DNA from 3 places in the Alteromonas sp. G4i13 genome. Region 2 is predicted to be linked to each of the others. Evidence: predicted binding sites of a transcription regulator. Region 2 holds the regulator's gene; each other region holds the start of a gene.
The links. The regulator FNR, encoded in region 2, switches genes on or off when oxygen is low (the NO sensors DNR and NnrR bind a similar motif). The targets are predictions, from matches to a motif close to TTGATCTAGATCAA.
Positions count from the first base shown of each region.

Region 1: a site for FNR is predicted at 3,195-3,208, ahead of trhP (prephenate-dependent tRNA uridine(34) hydroxylase TrhP). Genes of this name have one in related genera too.
Region 3: a site for FNR is predicted at 2,007-2,020, ahead of ACFI6J_RS00400 (Hsp20/alpha crystallin family protein). Genes of this name have one in related genera too.

Region 1 is NZ_JBHNYX010000010.1:107,946-112,826, reverse strand. It holds gene ACFI6J_RS07170 (aminotransferase class I/II-fold pyridoxal phosphate-dependent enzyme) at 14-1,243, opposite strand; gene ACFI6J_RS07165 (YfhL family 4Fe-4S dicluster ferredoxin) at 1,362-1,607, opposite strand; gene trhP (prephenate-dependent tRNA uridine(34) hydroxylase TrhP) at 1,611-2,984, opposite strand; gene ACFI6J_RS07155 (zinc-dependent metalloprotease) at 3,442-4,881, shown strand, end outside.
Region 2 is NZ_JBHNYX010000003.1:14,937-19,817, reverse strand. It holds gene ACFI6J_RS01905 (heavy metal translocating P-type ATPase) at 1-166, shown strand, start outside; gene ccoS (cbb3-type cytochrome oxidase assembly protein CcoS) at 168-398, shown strand; gene ACFI6J_RS01895 (sulfite exporter TauE/SafE family protein) at 385-1,044, shown strand; gene fnr (fumarate/nitrate reduction transcriptional regulator Fnr) at 1,090-1,827, shown strand; gene uspE (universal stress protein UspE) at 2,072-2,995, shown strand; gene ttcA (tRNA 2-thiocytidine(32) synthetase TtcA) at 3,144-4,097, shown strand; gene ACFI6J_RS01875 (patatin-like phospholipase family protein) at 4,098-4,881, shown strand, end outside.
Region 3 is NZ_JBHNYX010000001.1:82,130-87,010, reverse strand. It holds gene ACFI6J_RS00410 (DUF3549 family protein) at 1-500, shown strand, start outside; gene ACFI6J_RS00405 (DUF3301 domain-containing protein) at 501-803, shown strand; gene ACFI6J_RS00400 (Hsp20/alpha crystallin family protein) at 2,125-2,622, shown strand; gene glgC (glucose-1-phosphate adenylyltransferase) at 2,663-4,036, shown strand; gene ACFI6J_RS00390 (GNAT family N-acetyltransferase) at 4,123-4,776, opposite strand.

The DNA.
Region 1 (4,881 bases), on a different contig from region 2:
GCATAAAAAAGCGTTAGCTTAATGATTCTACAAACTCAGCTAGCCGTGAAAGCCCTTCCTCCAAGCGTTCAATGCTAGTGGCGAAAGACAGTCTTACGTAATGGTTGGCATTGTGCTCACCAAAATCATTACCCGGCGTAAGCGCTACATGATGTTGCGAAAGTAGGGCATCACAAAATTCAATTGCACTTAGCCCTGTGTGCTTAATGTTGATGTAGGCGTAAAACGCACCGTCAGGCTTTGCATCTAAACCAAGCCCCATATTTTCAAGTGCACTTAAAACAAGGGAAGCACGCTTTTCCAGCGTATGGCGGTTTTGCTCGCATTGCGCTAATGCTTTTGGTGTAAAGCACGCAAGAGCGGCCTTTTGCGATAGGGTAGAGGGGCAAATAAACAAATTCTGCGCGAGTTTTTCAACGATGGGCGTCATCGCTTCAGGTACCACACACCAGCCAAGACGCCAGCCGGTCATGCCAAAATATTTGGAAAAACTGTTTATTACGACCACTGTTTCTTCAAGCTGTGCATTGGCAAGTACGGTTTGAAGTTTGGTATCACTGCCCAAGGTCGATTGGGAAGCGAATGTATCATTACGTACATCAAGATCAGCCGAAAGCGATAGATCCAAGTAAATTTCGTCAACAATTAAAAAGCCACCTTTGGATTTGCAGTACTCGCCAATTTTAGTCAACTCTTCTGCATCTATAACCGTACCAGTAGGATTGGCAGGTGTGGCAATAAGTACACCTTTCGTGTTGTGCTTCCAATTATCTGCAACACTTGCAGCGGTTAGCTGAAAGTTATCCTCACTGCGTGTTGGCACTAGTGTTACCTCTGCGCCAAATGCGTTTAAAAATCGTCGGTTACAGGGGTAAGACGGGTCTCCCAATATCACGTTGTCGCCTGGTTCAACTAAGGCAGCACTTGCTAAAAGTAAAGCGCCAGAAGCCCCAGCGGTCACTACCACTCTAGAAGGGCTTACCGCTACGCCATGTTTAACTTTATAAAAGCGTGCAATGGCTTCACGTAGTTCAGGCATGCCCAGCGCCGAGGTATAGGGAAAATCTGGGGCACTCAAGCTTTCTTTCATTGCCGCGAGTACTGCCGCGGGTGCGCCGAAATCAGGCTCGCCTAAATTAAGTCTTATAACATCTTTACCTTGCTGTTCTAGTGTCGTGGCTTTTTCGCCATAGGCCATAGCAAGAAACGGAGAGATCGCCGTAGCGCGAGAGGCAAACTTCAAAATAAAACCCTTATTAGTAAGTGCCAATTCAAACTGTACCGCAATTAGTGATCACTCTTGGTCATGATTCAAGGGAATTCTTCGAGAAGTACAATTAACTCGCTGACTTACTTCATAGCTAACTATTTAAACGAACAAACTTTTCGGCCAGCTCGTCTAGTGACTCTCTATTGTTCGGGTCGGGCTTAACCACATCGATAGGGCATACCGCTACGCAAGTAGGGGCATCGTAATGCCCCACGCATTCTGTACAGCGTAACGGGTCTATTTCATACACTTTATTACCCATGCTTATAGCGGCATTAGGGCATTCGGGTTCGCACATGTCGCAGTTAATGCAGCTATCAAGAATAAGCAGTGCCATGCATTATGCCTCGCTCGCGTTTTCGGGTGTTACTGCACTAGGAGCTTTTCGAAACGGATTGCGGGTATCAACGCCTTCATCTAAATTTCGCAGCAGTAGGGCAAAGTTTAGAGACACATCGCTGGGTATCGGTATTCTTACTTGGTGTCCTGAACCCTTAGCATCCGTAATAGAATGGTTTCTCTTATCCAGCATCTCATTTAGAGTAAAGGTAATGTTGCCGCTTGGCGTCATCAACTCAAGCGAGTCACCTACACAGAATTTGTTTTTAACGTTTATAATTGCATAGCCAGACTCTTCACAACGATCAATCACTTCACCAACAAATTGCTGTTTATCGCTGACTGAGTGGCCATACTCATAGTTCTGATACGCGTGGTGCGCATGGCGACGCAAGAAACCCTCGGTATAACCTCGATGAGCTAAAGTTTCCAAGCTTCCCATTAATGTACTATCAAAAGGCTTTCCTGCTACCGCGTCGTCAATTGCTTTTCTATAGACTTGAGCGGTTCGGGCACAGTAGTAATGTGATTTAGTGCGGCCTTCTATTTTTAAACTATGCACGCCCATTTGGGTTAACCTGCCAACATGTTGCACGGCACGCAAATCTTTAGAATTCATAATATAGGTGCCATGTTCGTCTTCAAAAGCTGGCATCAGTTCTCCAGGCTTTTCCTTTTCTTCTAACATAAACACTTTGGGGCTTGGCGTGCCTTCACCAAGGGTAGGAATTACCACTTGAGGTGCTGTAACTGCCTTATTAATCTCACTGGTTAGAACGATGTCGCCAGTTTCGTTTTCCTCGCCTGCCTTAACATCGTAAGACCATCGACAAGCATTGGTACAAGTGCCCTGATTCGGATCGCGTTTATTCATATATCCAGACAATAAGCAGCGCCCCGAATACGCCATACAAAGCGCGCCATGCACAAACACTTCCAACTCCATGTCTGGAACATGCTCGCGAATAGTTTCAATTTCTTCCAAAGAGAGCTCTCGGGACAAAATAACGCGCTCTATGCCTTGTTTCTGCCAAAACTTCACCGTGGCGTAGTTCACCGCATTAGCCTGTACACTTAAATGAATAGGCATTTCAGGGAAGGCGTCGCGCACCATCATAATAAGCCCTGGGTCTGACATAATTAACGCATTGGGCTTCATAGCAATTACTGGTGAAATATCTTTAAGGTAGGTATCTAGCTTACTGTTGTGCGGAGCAATGTTGCTTACTACATAGAACTTTTTACCTAAAGCATGTGCTTCTTCTATGCCTATCGCTAAGTTCTCAAGGCTGAATTCGTTGTTTCTTACGCGAAGCGAGTAGCGTGGCTGCCCAGCATAAACAGCATCAGCGCCATAGGCGAAAGCGTAGCGCATGTTGCGTAAGCTACCCGCAGGTGCAAGCAACTCTGGCGCGATTAACGTTTGGTTTGGCAATGTTGAAACTGAGTCTTCACGTAGGTTAGAAGAGCTGCGATTAGGTGATAATTTTGAAGTCATAGATAAAAACCGCTACTAGACGCTTTAAACAAGGCGGCGGATTTTATAAGCCGTAAAATACCTCTACAACTCAAACAAAGCTTGGTGTTGACCAAGATCAAATAATTTGTTGTCGCTCATGTTTTTGAATGTTTAAACGGCAATTGAGCAGGGGCAATGCCAGCTGTTCTCTTCCATATAGTTGCGTTTTTAGTGCATTACCTTCGGTAGGAAAAACCAAGCCTGTTCACAGCTAAATAACATGCAAAAAGAGCGCATATAAACGATGAACTGCCATGGGCAAAAGCCACCACATAGGGTAGGCTAGAAATTCACAATAATAAGGACTAACTGCATGCTGCAATTGAACATTTTTCACAAAGCGGCGCGACATGTAAAAGCATCGGGTAAATCGGCCATTGCGATTACGGTATTATTTGTCGTGTCTACGTCTTCCGCATTGGCTGCGCTGCCAAGCATTGGTGAATTCACCAGCAATATGACCAAAAAAGATGGTTTAATTCCTGTTTACTATGACGATGAAAGTGACAAAGTTTACTTGGCGGTGCCAACAGACCACGCCGAATACCTGTTTCAAAGTAGCTTGCCGTACGGTGTAGGGTCTAACGACATTGGCCTTGATCGCGGCCAGCTAGGCAATACGCGTTTAGTAAGCTTTGAAAAATTTGGAAACAAGGTTTTATTAAAGCAGCACAACACCAAATACCGAGCAGCCCATGGCAGCGACGCTGAGAAACAGAGCATTGATGAAGCCTTTGCTGATTCGGTTATCGCAGGTTTTACGCTGGTAGCCAAAAACGACAGCGCCAGTCTAATAGATTACACACCGTTCTTATTAAGCGATATCCATGGCATTGGCAATCGCTTAGCGGGAACTAACCAAGGCAGTTTTAGCGTAGATAACATGCGAAGCGGCGTGTATTTACCTAAAACCAAAGGCTTTGAAAAAAATACTGAATTAGAGGCTTTAGTCACCTTTGCAGGTAAGAAGCCAGGCGAATACGTGCAGCAAGTTACGCCCGACCCAGAAAGCTTGTCGGTGCACTTGCATCATTCGTTTGTGGCTCTGCCTGACGATAATTACACGCCCAGAGAGTACCACCCGTACTCGGGCTACTGGAAATTCAGTTACTTTGATTATTCAACGCCTATCAGCGAGCCTACTGAACAGCGTTTTATTACCCGCCATCGTTTAAACAAGAAAACCCCGCATGCTGCAATGAGCGAAGCAGTCGAGCCTATTGTGTATTACCTAGATCCTGGTATTCCAGAACCCGTAATGACCGCGCTTAAAGAAGGGGCGAGCTGGTGGAATCAAGCCTATGAAGCCGCAGGCTACAAAGATGCGTTTCAGGTGAAAGTATTGCCCAAAGGTGCCGACCCAATGGACGTGCGCTATAACGTAATCAACTGGGTACATCGCGCAACGCGCGGTTGGTCTTATGGTTCGTCGGTTGTCGACCCGCGCACTGGTGAAATTATCAAAGGTCACGTTACGCTCGGCTCATTGCGTGTAAGACAAGATTATTTAATTGCCCTTGGCCTAACCAGTCCTTTTAAGGACGGCAGCACCGACACCACTGCACAGCAAGAAATGGCTTTAGACCGCATTAGGCAGCTTTCAGCCCACGAAGTAGGGCACACATTGGGTATAGCCCACAACTTTGCGGCAAGTGAAAATAACCGTGCGTCGGTAATGGATTATCCTCACCCCAAAATTAGTATTAAAAACGGCAAAATTAGCTTGGAAGGCGCGTATGATAAAGGCATAGGC
Region 2 (4,881 bases):
AGTGAAGCAAAAAATAAGGCAAAATATTGGCTGGTCGGTAGGTTACAACGTTTTGATCTTACCTTTCGCCGTATCAGGCCTACTTTCACCGTGGATGGCTGTTGTTGGTATGTCGTTAAGCAGTATCATTGTGGTCACAAACTCAACGCGACTTTTGAGCAAATAGCATGAGTATTATTTACGTATTAATTCCAATCGCCATCATCATTGTTGCCGTCGCTATCGTGATATTCTTTTGGGCGGTGAAAACCAATCAATTTGAAGATTTGGATCGCCAAGGGTATAGCATACTGTTTGACGATGATCTTCCGCCAGAAGAAAAAAAGCTAGCTGAGCAACGCAAGCAACTTCAAGACAGTAAAGTAGACAAAAGCCAAGCGCCACATGGAAGGGATTAACTACTTCTCTGCCTTTCTTATCGGCTTAGCCGGTGGAGTTCACTGTGTGGGAATGTGCGGTGGAATTGTCGCTGCGCTAAGGATGGTATCGCCTAAAGGCGCTTCAGCACTACCCTATACCCTTGCCTATAACATGGGACGTATAGTGAGCTACACCATCGCCGGAGCAATAACCGGGGCACTTGGAAAAATTGCAGCAGATTATATACCTCTTGCCAACTATGCCCTTTCCCTACTTAGCGGAATCATGTTGCTTCTACTGGCGTGTTATTTGGGTAAGTGGTGGACTGGCTTAACAGTGCTGGAAAATGCGGGTAAAGGCCTATTTTCCAAAGTCCAGCCGCTTTCAAAACGCTTTTTGCCATTTAAGACCCCTTTAAGTGCGTTGCCTTATGGTTTTATTTGGGGTTGGCTTCCTTGCGGTTTGGTGTATTCCACACTTACCTGGTCTCTCGCGGCGGGTAACGCGCTAGAAGGCGCTGCTATTATGTTCTTCTTCGGTTTGGGTACATTACCCACCTTGCTCGCCGCAAGCGCTGGTAGCCAATATATTGTTCAAAGTTTTCAACATAACCATTTTAGACAAATTATTGCAGTAATAATGGCAATATATGCAGCTTATCTTATTCATGGCGCAATCGTTTAAAAATGGGTGTATTATTGTCGGGTATTCTTTTAGAGAGCGTGCATTATGAGCAAAGGAAGCCAATTTTCTATTCACTGTCAAAACTGTAGTTTCAGTCACCTGTGTTTACCGGTGGCGTTAAACAAAACAGAAATCGAGTCTCTTGACGATATTATTGAACGCAAGAAGCCGCTTCATAAAGGTGACACGCTGATTCAAACTGGTGATAAATTCCGTTCTCTATTTGCAGTGAGAACCGGTTCATTCAAATCATTTGTGACTAATACCGAAGGTGAAGAACAGATTACCGGCTTCCACTTTCCTGGTGATATTATCGGTTTCGATGCACTAAGAGAGAATAAACACCAAAGCTATACTTCTGCGTTAGAAACTGCCATGGTGTGTGAGCTTCCCTACGAGACCCTCGACGAAATGTCAGTGCAATTTCCAAAGCTACGCCACCAGATCATGAGCTTCATGAGCGCTGAAATAAAACAAGATCACGACATGATCATGCTTTTAAACAAGCGAACTGCAGAAGAGCGCTTACTGTATTTCATCTCACACCTGTCGCAACGCTTTGAAGAGCGTGGCTTTTCCCATAGAGAATTCCACTTAACCATGACGCGCAACGAAATTGGAAACTATTTAGGATTAACGATTGAAACGATTAGCCGTCTGTTAAGCCGTTTTCAAAAAGACAACATCATAAAGGTAGACGGCAAGCTTATTACTATTTTGGATTTCGATAGGCTAAACACCAAACTAGCGGCGCTTAACGGCCCTAGCGTTGTCTGCGGTTAGTCCTTTTTAAGTGTTAAATAAGGCGCGCACTAAGCGCGCTTTTTTGTAACCTGTGTTAGCCACCTATCTACCCTTTCAGCGCCACGCCGGTTGCTCCATATTCAATTAGGTACGTTCACTCATGGTCGCCTCGTAAAATTCTTGATCTAAAACAACTTACGTTTTTCCCAATGTCGTTTATAGTTAGTATTAGAAAGCTTCGATTTCGACAGCCGCTACTAAGTTTCGTAGTTAGGGGGACGTTATGATTGAGTGTAAACGAATTCTGGCCGTGGTAGATGCCGAGCGCGATAACCAACCTGCACTGAGCCGTGCTTATGAACTCGCTTCAAAAACAGGCGCTTCAGTTACCGCAATGATGGTGGTATACGACTTATCTTATGATATGACGACCATGCTTAGCCCGGATGAGCGCGAGTCAATGCGCGATGCAGTTACAAAGGAGCATGCAAAATGGCTTGCCACCCACTTAAGAGAACAAGGATTCACTGAAACTGATATCGTTGTAGAATGGAATAATCGTGCGTATGAGTCGATTATTTACTACACCCTAAACAATCAGATAGATTTAGTGGTAAAGGCAACCAAAAAGCACGACGATCTTGCTTCTGTTATTTTCACCCCCACCGACTGGCATTTAATGCGTAAATGCCCTCGGCCAGTATTGCTCGTTAAAGAGCACGACTGGCCAGAAGGAGGAGAGATTATTGCTGCTGTAAACGTAGGCAGTGAAGACGATGAGCACGCCGCACTTAACGATAAGCTCACCCTCATTGCTAACGACTACGCCTCTTTATTGAAAGGGAGCGTAAATTTGGTCAACAGTTACCCTTCTACACCACTTAATATCGCCATAGAAGTGCCTGAGTTCGACCCCGATACCTATCACGACGCGGTAAAAAATCATCATTTAAAAGAAATGCGTAGTCACGCGTTAAAGTACGGTATTCCTGAGAACAAATGCGTAGTAAGAGAAGGCCTTCCGGAAAAGGTCATCCCGCTAGTGGCAAAAACACTGGATGCAGAGCTGGTTGTTATTGGTACCGTTGGCCGTGTGGGCATTTCAGCGGCCCTAATTGGTAACACTGCAGAACACGTGATCGACGAACTCAATTGCGATGTGCTTGCTATTAAGCCAGATGGATTTGTGTCGCCGTTGTCGGTGTAATCTTTTCATCAGTACCGCATAGCCCGTGTTTTCCGTTACTTAGCGGCCAACACGGTATGTCACCAACAAATTTAACTTCACAAGCATGGTCTCGAAAAGCCGCTTTAATGTATAATGGTGGCTTTATCACAAACCAAGCTAGTTAATTATGAGTTTAGGCACAAACAGTGCTGACGCGTCGCCATTAAATGCTGCGCAAAGTAAGCAAAAGTACAACTTCAACAAACTTCAGAAACGACTTCGCCGCAATGTGGGTAAAGCCATTGGCGATTTCGGTATGATTGAAAACAACGACAAAGTAATGGTGTGTTTATCTGGCGGTAAAGACAGCTACACCATGCTAGATATTTTATTGTTTTTAAAGAAGATTGCGCCTATTCATTTTGATATCGTTGCGGTTAATCTTGACCAAAAGCAGCCTGGTTTCCCCGAACATATCTTGCCTGAATATCTAGAAAGCATTGGCGTTGACTACAAAATTGTAGAAGAAGACACCTACTCTATTGTTAAAGACAAAATTCCAGAGGGAAAGACAACATGCTCTCTCTGTTCTCGCTTGCGCCGTGGTATTTTGTACCGCACGGCAAAAGAGTTAGGTGCGACTAAAATTGCATTAGGTCATCACCGCGACGACATGCTAGAAACGTTTTTCCTCAATATGTTTCATGGTGGCAAGCTTAAGTCTATGCCGCCAAAGCTAGTCAGCGATAACGGTGAACACATCGTTATTCGTCCATTGGCGTACTGCACAGAAAAAGACATCGAGAAATATTCTCAGGCCGCTGAATTTCCGATTATTCCTTGTAACCTTTGTGGCTCACAAGAAAACCTACAGCGCCAAAACATAAAGGCTATGCTACAAGACTGGAACCGTCGCTTCCCAGGTCGTATAGAGTCGATGTTCCGTGCGCTTCAAAACGTAGCGCCTTCACACTTAATCGACAGCAACCTTTATGATTTTAAAGCTATAGCTACACAAGAAGGCCCGGTAGAAGACGGTGATATCGGGTTCGATGAACCTTCTTTCACTACAGAAAATAGTACGGACTTCAGTGATGAAGATAATACTATTGAAGTAATAAACATTATGGAACCTAAGTAAATGAAAATTGGACTTGCGCTAGGTGCCGGTGCCGCAAGGGGCTGGACTCACATTGGCATAATTGAAGCATTAGAAAAACTCGGCGTAAAAATTGACGTTGTAGCGGGATGCTCTATTGGTGCCTATGTTGGTGCTGCCTACGCAAGTGGCAAGCTGGAAGGATTGAAAGAGTGGGCCTGTTCCCTTAGCGACTGGCAGGTACTTGCTCTTATGGGTGTAGGACTTAGACGCGGCGGCATTGCCAGCGGACAGAAGGTTTTCGACAAGCTAGCAAGCGAGTTTTGTGAATCGACTTATGAAGACATGCTTAAGCCGTTTGCGGCTGTGGCTACCGACCTTTATACCGGCCGTGAAGTAGTGTTTAACTCTGGTCCTATCGGAGACACCATTCAAGCATCCTGCGCTATTCCCGCACTTTTTGCGCCCGTAGCACATGGTGATCGTTGGTTGGTAGACGGTGCCGTTGTAAACCCTGTACCGGTGAACTTATGTCGCCAATTAGGGGCCGATTTTGTAATCGCGGTTAACCTTAACGCCGATTTTCGACCACTTCGTCTTGAAAAGTTGAGACAAGATCATGAAGAAAACCAGCGCAAAACCGAGGACTTTTTTACAAAGAGTCAAAACGTACTACGCCAATGGTTTTCTCCTGACAACAAAGAAGAAAAAGCCCTAGAGAAAAAAGATGAAAAAGACAGCGTCTCGGCTGGCAACGTAAAGACTGAAGAAGGCATTGCTTCTGATGTGATTGAAAAAGTGGAAGAAGAGTTGACCGAAGTCCCCG
Region 3 (4,881 bases), on a different contig from region 2:
AAGACGGATTAACGCAAGCAATTGAAACCAACATTTCACTCTACTCACAGGTTTTTCTTAACACATTGATGGAAATGAGCGAAAGCGTTTCTCTAGCTGAAAATCTATTAGCGGCGTATTTAATTGAGATAGATAAAAGTGACGACATCAATTTAGCGGCGCTGAGAGGCACGTCAGAAGGTAGTTTCCACCCGACCATCAACAGTAAACTACTCGAATTATTAAAAAGCGAAAAGTCGCAGAGACTTGATATTTTAAGCGTTATTGCAGCGCGCCATTTCGAACAAATGGAACCACTGCTGCTTAGTGCCTTTTTAGAGCAGGCGGCAAACGTTGATGAAAAAGAGGGTCATAAAGGCGCCTTATTCGCAGGGTTCTTTTCAGATTTGGTTCAAGTCCCGAAGTTACGCAGACAAGTGCTAACACTCCTGCATTCCAAAGCCAACCCTCAAATTCTCAGCAATGCATTTCAACAATTGTTTGCACAAGCGAGAAAGTAAATGACGTTACTTGAGTTAGTGGTGTGGATGGTTATTGGGTTTACTGGCTATCAGTTTTGGCGCATTCGAGCCATTTCTGAGCAAACAAACACTTACCTCAAACAATACTGCGATAAACACGGTTTACAACTGTTGAGTGTGGCAAGAGCTAAAACACGATTTTCATTTAAATATGGAAAGCCTGACTGGCACAGCTTATTCCATTTTGAGTTCTCGAGTAATGGTGAGGATCGATATACTGGGGAAGTTGAATTAATAGGTGTAAGGGTTATGCGAACAGAGGTGCCGCCGCATAGGGTTTAAGCTTCTATGTCGAAGAGCGTGAACGGCTCCTAATTCACCATTTAGGTCAGGTTTTACATAACAAGTGCATACGGATTGGTAATAAACAACGCAAAAAAAAGGGGAACCTAGCGGCTCCCCTTTTTCCTGGAATTTTGAGTATCCTTCTCCGCGATCCTTTGCGACTAAAATCTTCCCGATTAAAATCCGTATACGCCCCTTTCCATCTACTCTCGCGCCTTCCTGTGCGAGCTACACTTCCATGCGTAGGTCCCTTTCCTTTTTTCCTAAATTACTGCACATCCTACATGCAGTGTTCCTCATCCTGAGGCTGTCCTTGTCAGGCTCCGCTGACGATCCCTTCCTTCGTTCCATTTTTCGCTGCACATCCTGCTACAGCTTTGCTAATCCTTTAGCATGTCCTTCTTTCATCCTTGGTTTGCTCGTCCATGCAAACTAGAAATTCCTTGATGGCTCTCCTGCCGTTGGCTCCTTGCCTCTAGCTCCTTGCTAGCTTTAGTCCCTTTATCCCTGCAACGTCCTGTTTGTGATGTCCTATCACGTTTCTCGTCCTTGAATTCCTTTATTCCCTATCAAATCCGTTTTCAACGTCCGTTTAATGCAGCATCCTATCTGCTTTCTCTTCCCTTTACTCACTGCCTTGTGAGAGTCTCATCCTTAAGTTGTCCTAACTTATTCCGTTGATGATTCCTTACTCAATCCGTGACTCGTCGTGTTTCCTTGTGACATGTTCATAGTATCCCTTCCAATTATTACCGCCATATTGAATTACAGGGATTTAAGAAAGTTTTTTGTACGACTTTCGACTACTTTTAAAAATATGCAATAGAATCAAAGACTTTATACTTTAGTATAATTTTTTCTTTCAGAATTTAGGTAAGATCACTCACAGCGTTTGTAGGAAATGTCTTACAAGCGAATGAGGCAAAAATGCATTTTTGTAAATATGCTAGGAAACGAGAGGACAACCAAGAAAGCGTTAACAAAGTTTACCTACATCTTGAGTTACTTTGAAAGCTAAGCTTGTGACTACAAGTTTAATGGACGGTACTTTTCCTCAATGGCATAGCAATGCAGACGACATATTAGTTATAAGCATATAAGAGCGAATATCTAATCGTGCTCCGTTTACGCTTGTCTAAAGCGCGGTGAAAATTTGCAATACCTTTTCCACTATCGATTAAAAAATAAACTATTCTTATATTGACTGGGATCAATATCATTAGCGATTAAATCTTGTTAACTATTAGCAGCTGATAAGTCAAAGCTTAGGTAGTTCGGCTCACCATAATCTACTTATTATTGCGATAGGAGACTTATTATGAGTAATTTACCCATAACTAATCGTTCCAGTGACAGTAAATCAAACAGCTTCTTGTCTAGCTTCTTTGGACAAAAGGCCCTTGATAACTTCTTTCAAGATTTTTCTAGTCATTTTCCCTTTTCAAAAGAGTTCTCCGGTCTTATAGACACCAAACTAGATTTCGTTACGCCCAAGGTCGATATTGTTGAGCGTAAAAAAAGCTATGAATTGACTGCGGAATTACCGGGGTTAGAGAGTAAGGACATAAAACTATCGCTGTCAGACGACATTCTCACTATAAGCGGGGAGAAGAAGTATGAAAGCGATGAAGATAAAGAAGACAACATACACGTGATGGAACGTAGTTACGGCAGTTTTCAGCGTAGTTTCAGGTTACCTGTGAGCGTAGAGCAAGATGCTATTAACGCAAATTTTAAGAAAGGAGTACTCAAGATACTTCTTCCTAAATCGGCTAAAGCACAGGAATTACAGCGTAAGATTGAGATAACAGACTAGATACAAATAGCGCCAGGGACGGCTGAATTCGGAGCCTGATATGAATGCTGAAACAGATATTTACCAGATAATGAAAGATACCTTAGTTTTAGTCTTGGCCGGTGGCCAGGGCTCAAGGTTGAAAGAATTAACCAAAATGCGCGCTAAGCCTGTACTAGAGTTTGGGAGCCACTGTCGTATTATAGATTTTCCATTATCGAACTGTGTTAATTCAGGTCTAAAGCAAATTGCCGTGCTGACTCAGTATAAGTCACAGTGTTTAATTCGCCATTTGATGCAGCATTGGAGCCCGTTGAACAACAGCTTTGGCGGTCGATTGGATATTTTAGCGGCATCACAACAACGGTCTGAAAGCTGGTATCAGGGAACGGCAGACGCGTGCTATCAGAACATGGGTTATATTAAGTCGGTGGCTCCGAAATACGTTTTGATTCTTTCAGGAGATCATGTCTATAACATGGACTACCGTAAACTCTTAACTACCCATGTGAAGAGTAATGCTGAAATGACAGTGTCATGCATCGAAGTGCCTACTGAGTTAGCCGTGAATCAGTTGGGGGTGTTAAAGGTTGATTGCAATAGTCAAATTACCGCATTTGATGAGAAGCCCCGCGTTCCCCATGCACTGGTCGATGCTCCTGACTATTGTTTGGCTTCCATGGGTAATTATGTAGTTAACGCTGATGTATTGTTCAAATTACTCACCGAAGATGCTGGCTCGCTTAACTCTGAGCATGATTTCGGCAAAGACGTCATCCCTTCAATTATTGCTCAGCATCGAGTTTTCGCTCATCGCTTTCGTAGCCCCAATGGTGCGCAAATTCCCTATTGGCGAGATGTGGGCACCTTGGACAGCTATTGGCAAGCTCATATGGACTTGCTGAATAACTCAAGTTTATTAAACCTATCCGATCCCACGTGGCCTATTTGGGGAAGCTCTTTTTCACGGGCGCCCACCGAAATTACTAATGGTAACCACTCGACCTGCTGTGAACTTAAACAAGTATTAGTGGGTTCAGGCTGTAAGTTAAACAGTTGCTCTGTGAGTCAGTCAGTTTTGTCATCAAATGTTAGTATTGGCACAGGGTCAATAATAGATAAAAGCGTGTTGCTACCCGAGGTAAATGTAGGCAGTGAAGCCAAGTTAGCTAATGTAATTGTTGATAAAGGGGTAAACATCTCGCCTAACTTCGTAATTGCTGATACCGCTATAGCAAAACAACAAGGCTTCACAGTTACCCGAGAAGGTGTCATTTTAGTCACTCAAAAAGTTATCGATCGAATCAACGGCTCGTTAGCGGATATCGATAATATACAAAGATTTATGAAATCGAGTTATACCGGCCCTTTACCGGCGAGAATTGTAACTCCGAAAAGTCACGAGTTCCGCGATTACGTACTGTCCGAAAGGTAAACAGTGTTTTGTTTAATGCGTTCAATTCTGAACGCATTAAATTAGACCCCATTTTAGAACCTCAGTATAGGTGTCCTGGCAATATACTAGTTTTGTTTTTTCCTAAACATTATATCGCCGTCTATATGTGACAAATGAAGTTGACTAACGATTTGATAATTGTCGTCGTTAAAGAAGTGACGATGGGAAGGCACGGTGACAAAAACCGCGATGCCTTCGCTTTTGGCGTCTTCTTCTACAACGCTGTCAATTGCACCTAATAAAATATGTCCAAGACCATGGTGCTGATAATCAGGATGTACTGCGATAAAGCTCAACATATGGAAATTGTCGGCGGGTACTAAGGCGCGTACTTTTTCTTCTTTTTCTAACATTTGCTTAGTACCAAATAATCCGGCCGTCAAAAGCATTCGCAATCTCCAATGCCAGTAACGTCCTGAACCAAATGCCGCATCGGGTGCGGTTAAACACGCCACAGCGATAAGCCTGTCGTCATCAAACAGACCTATCATGGGTTGTTCTGCAACCCAGAATGCGTTGAGTTCTTCGCGAATCGCGGAACGAAGGCGGCTTTCATAGCCTTCTTTCTCTGCTTGAAAAATGTCGATGAAAAGGGGGTCGTCTACGTATGCATTGTAAAGAATGGAGGCAGCAACTTTCAGGTCATCAACAGATAAGTAGATAGCTTTAACCGTATCTTGCAAGGGGGCTATTGCGTTATTAATCGCATCGGTATTCATCAGGGGCTCCTTGTACGCAAAGTTGTTAGTTGCAAATGCCCATTCAAATAAGATGGGCAAGGTGGATAAAAATGCGGCCGCATTTAACATTGCGCCAACCACCTC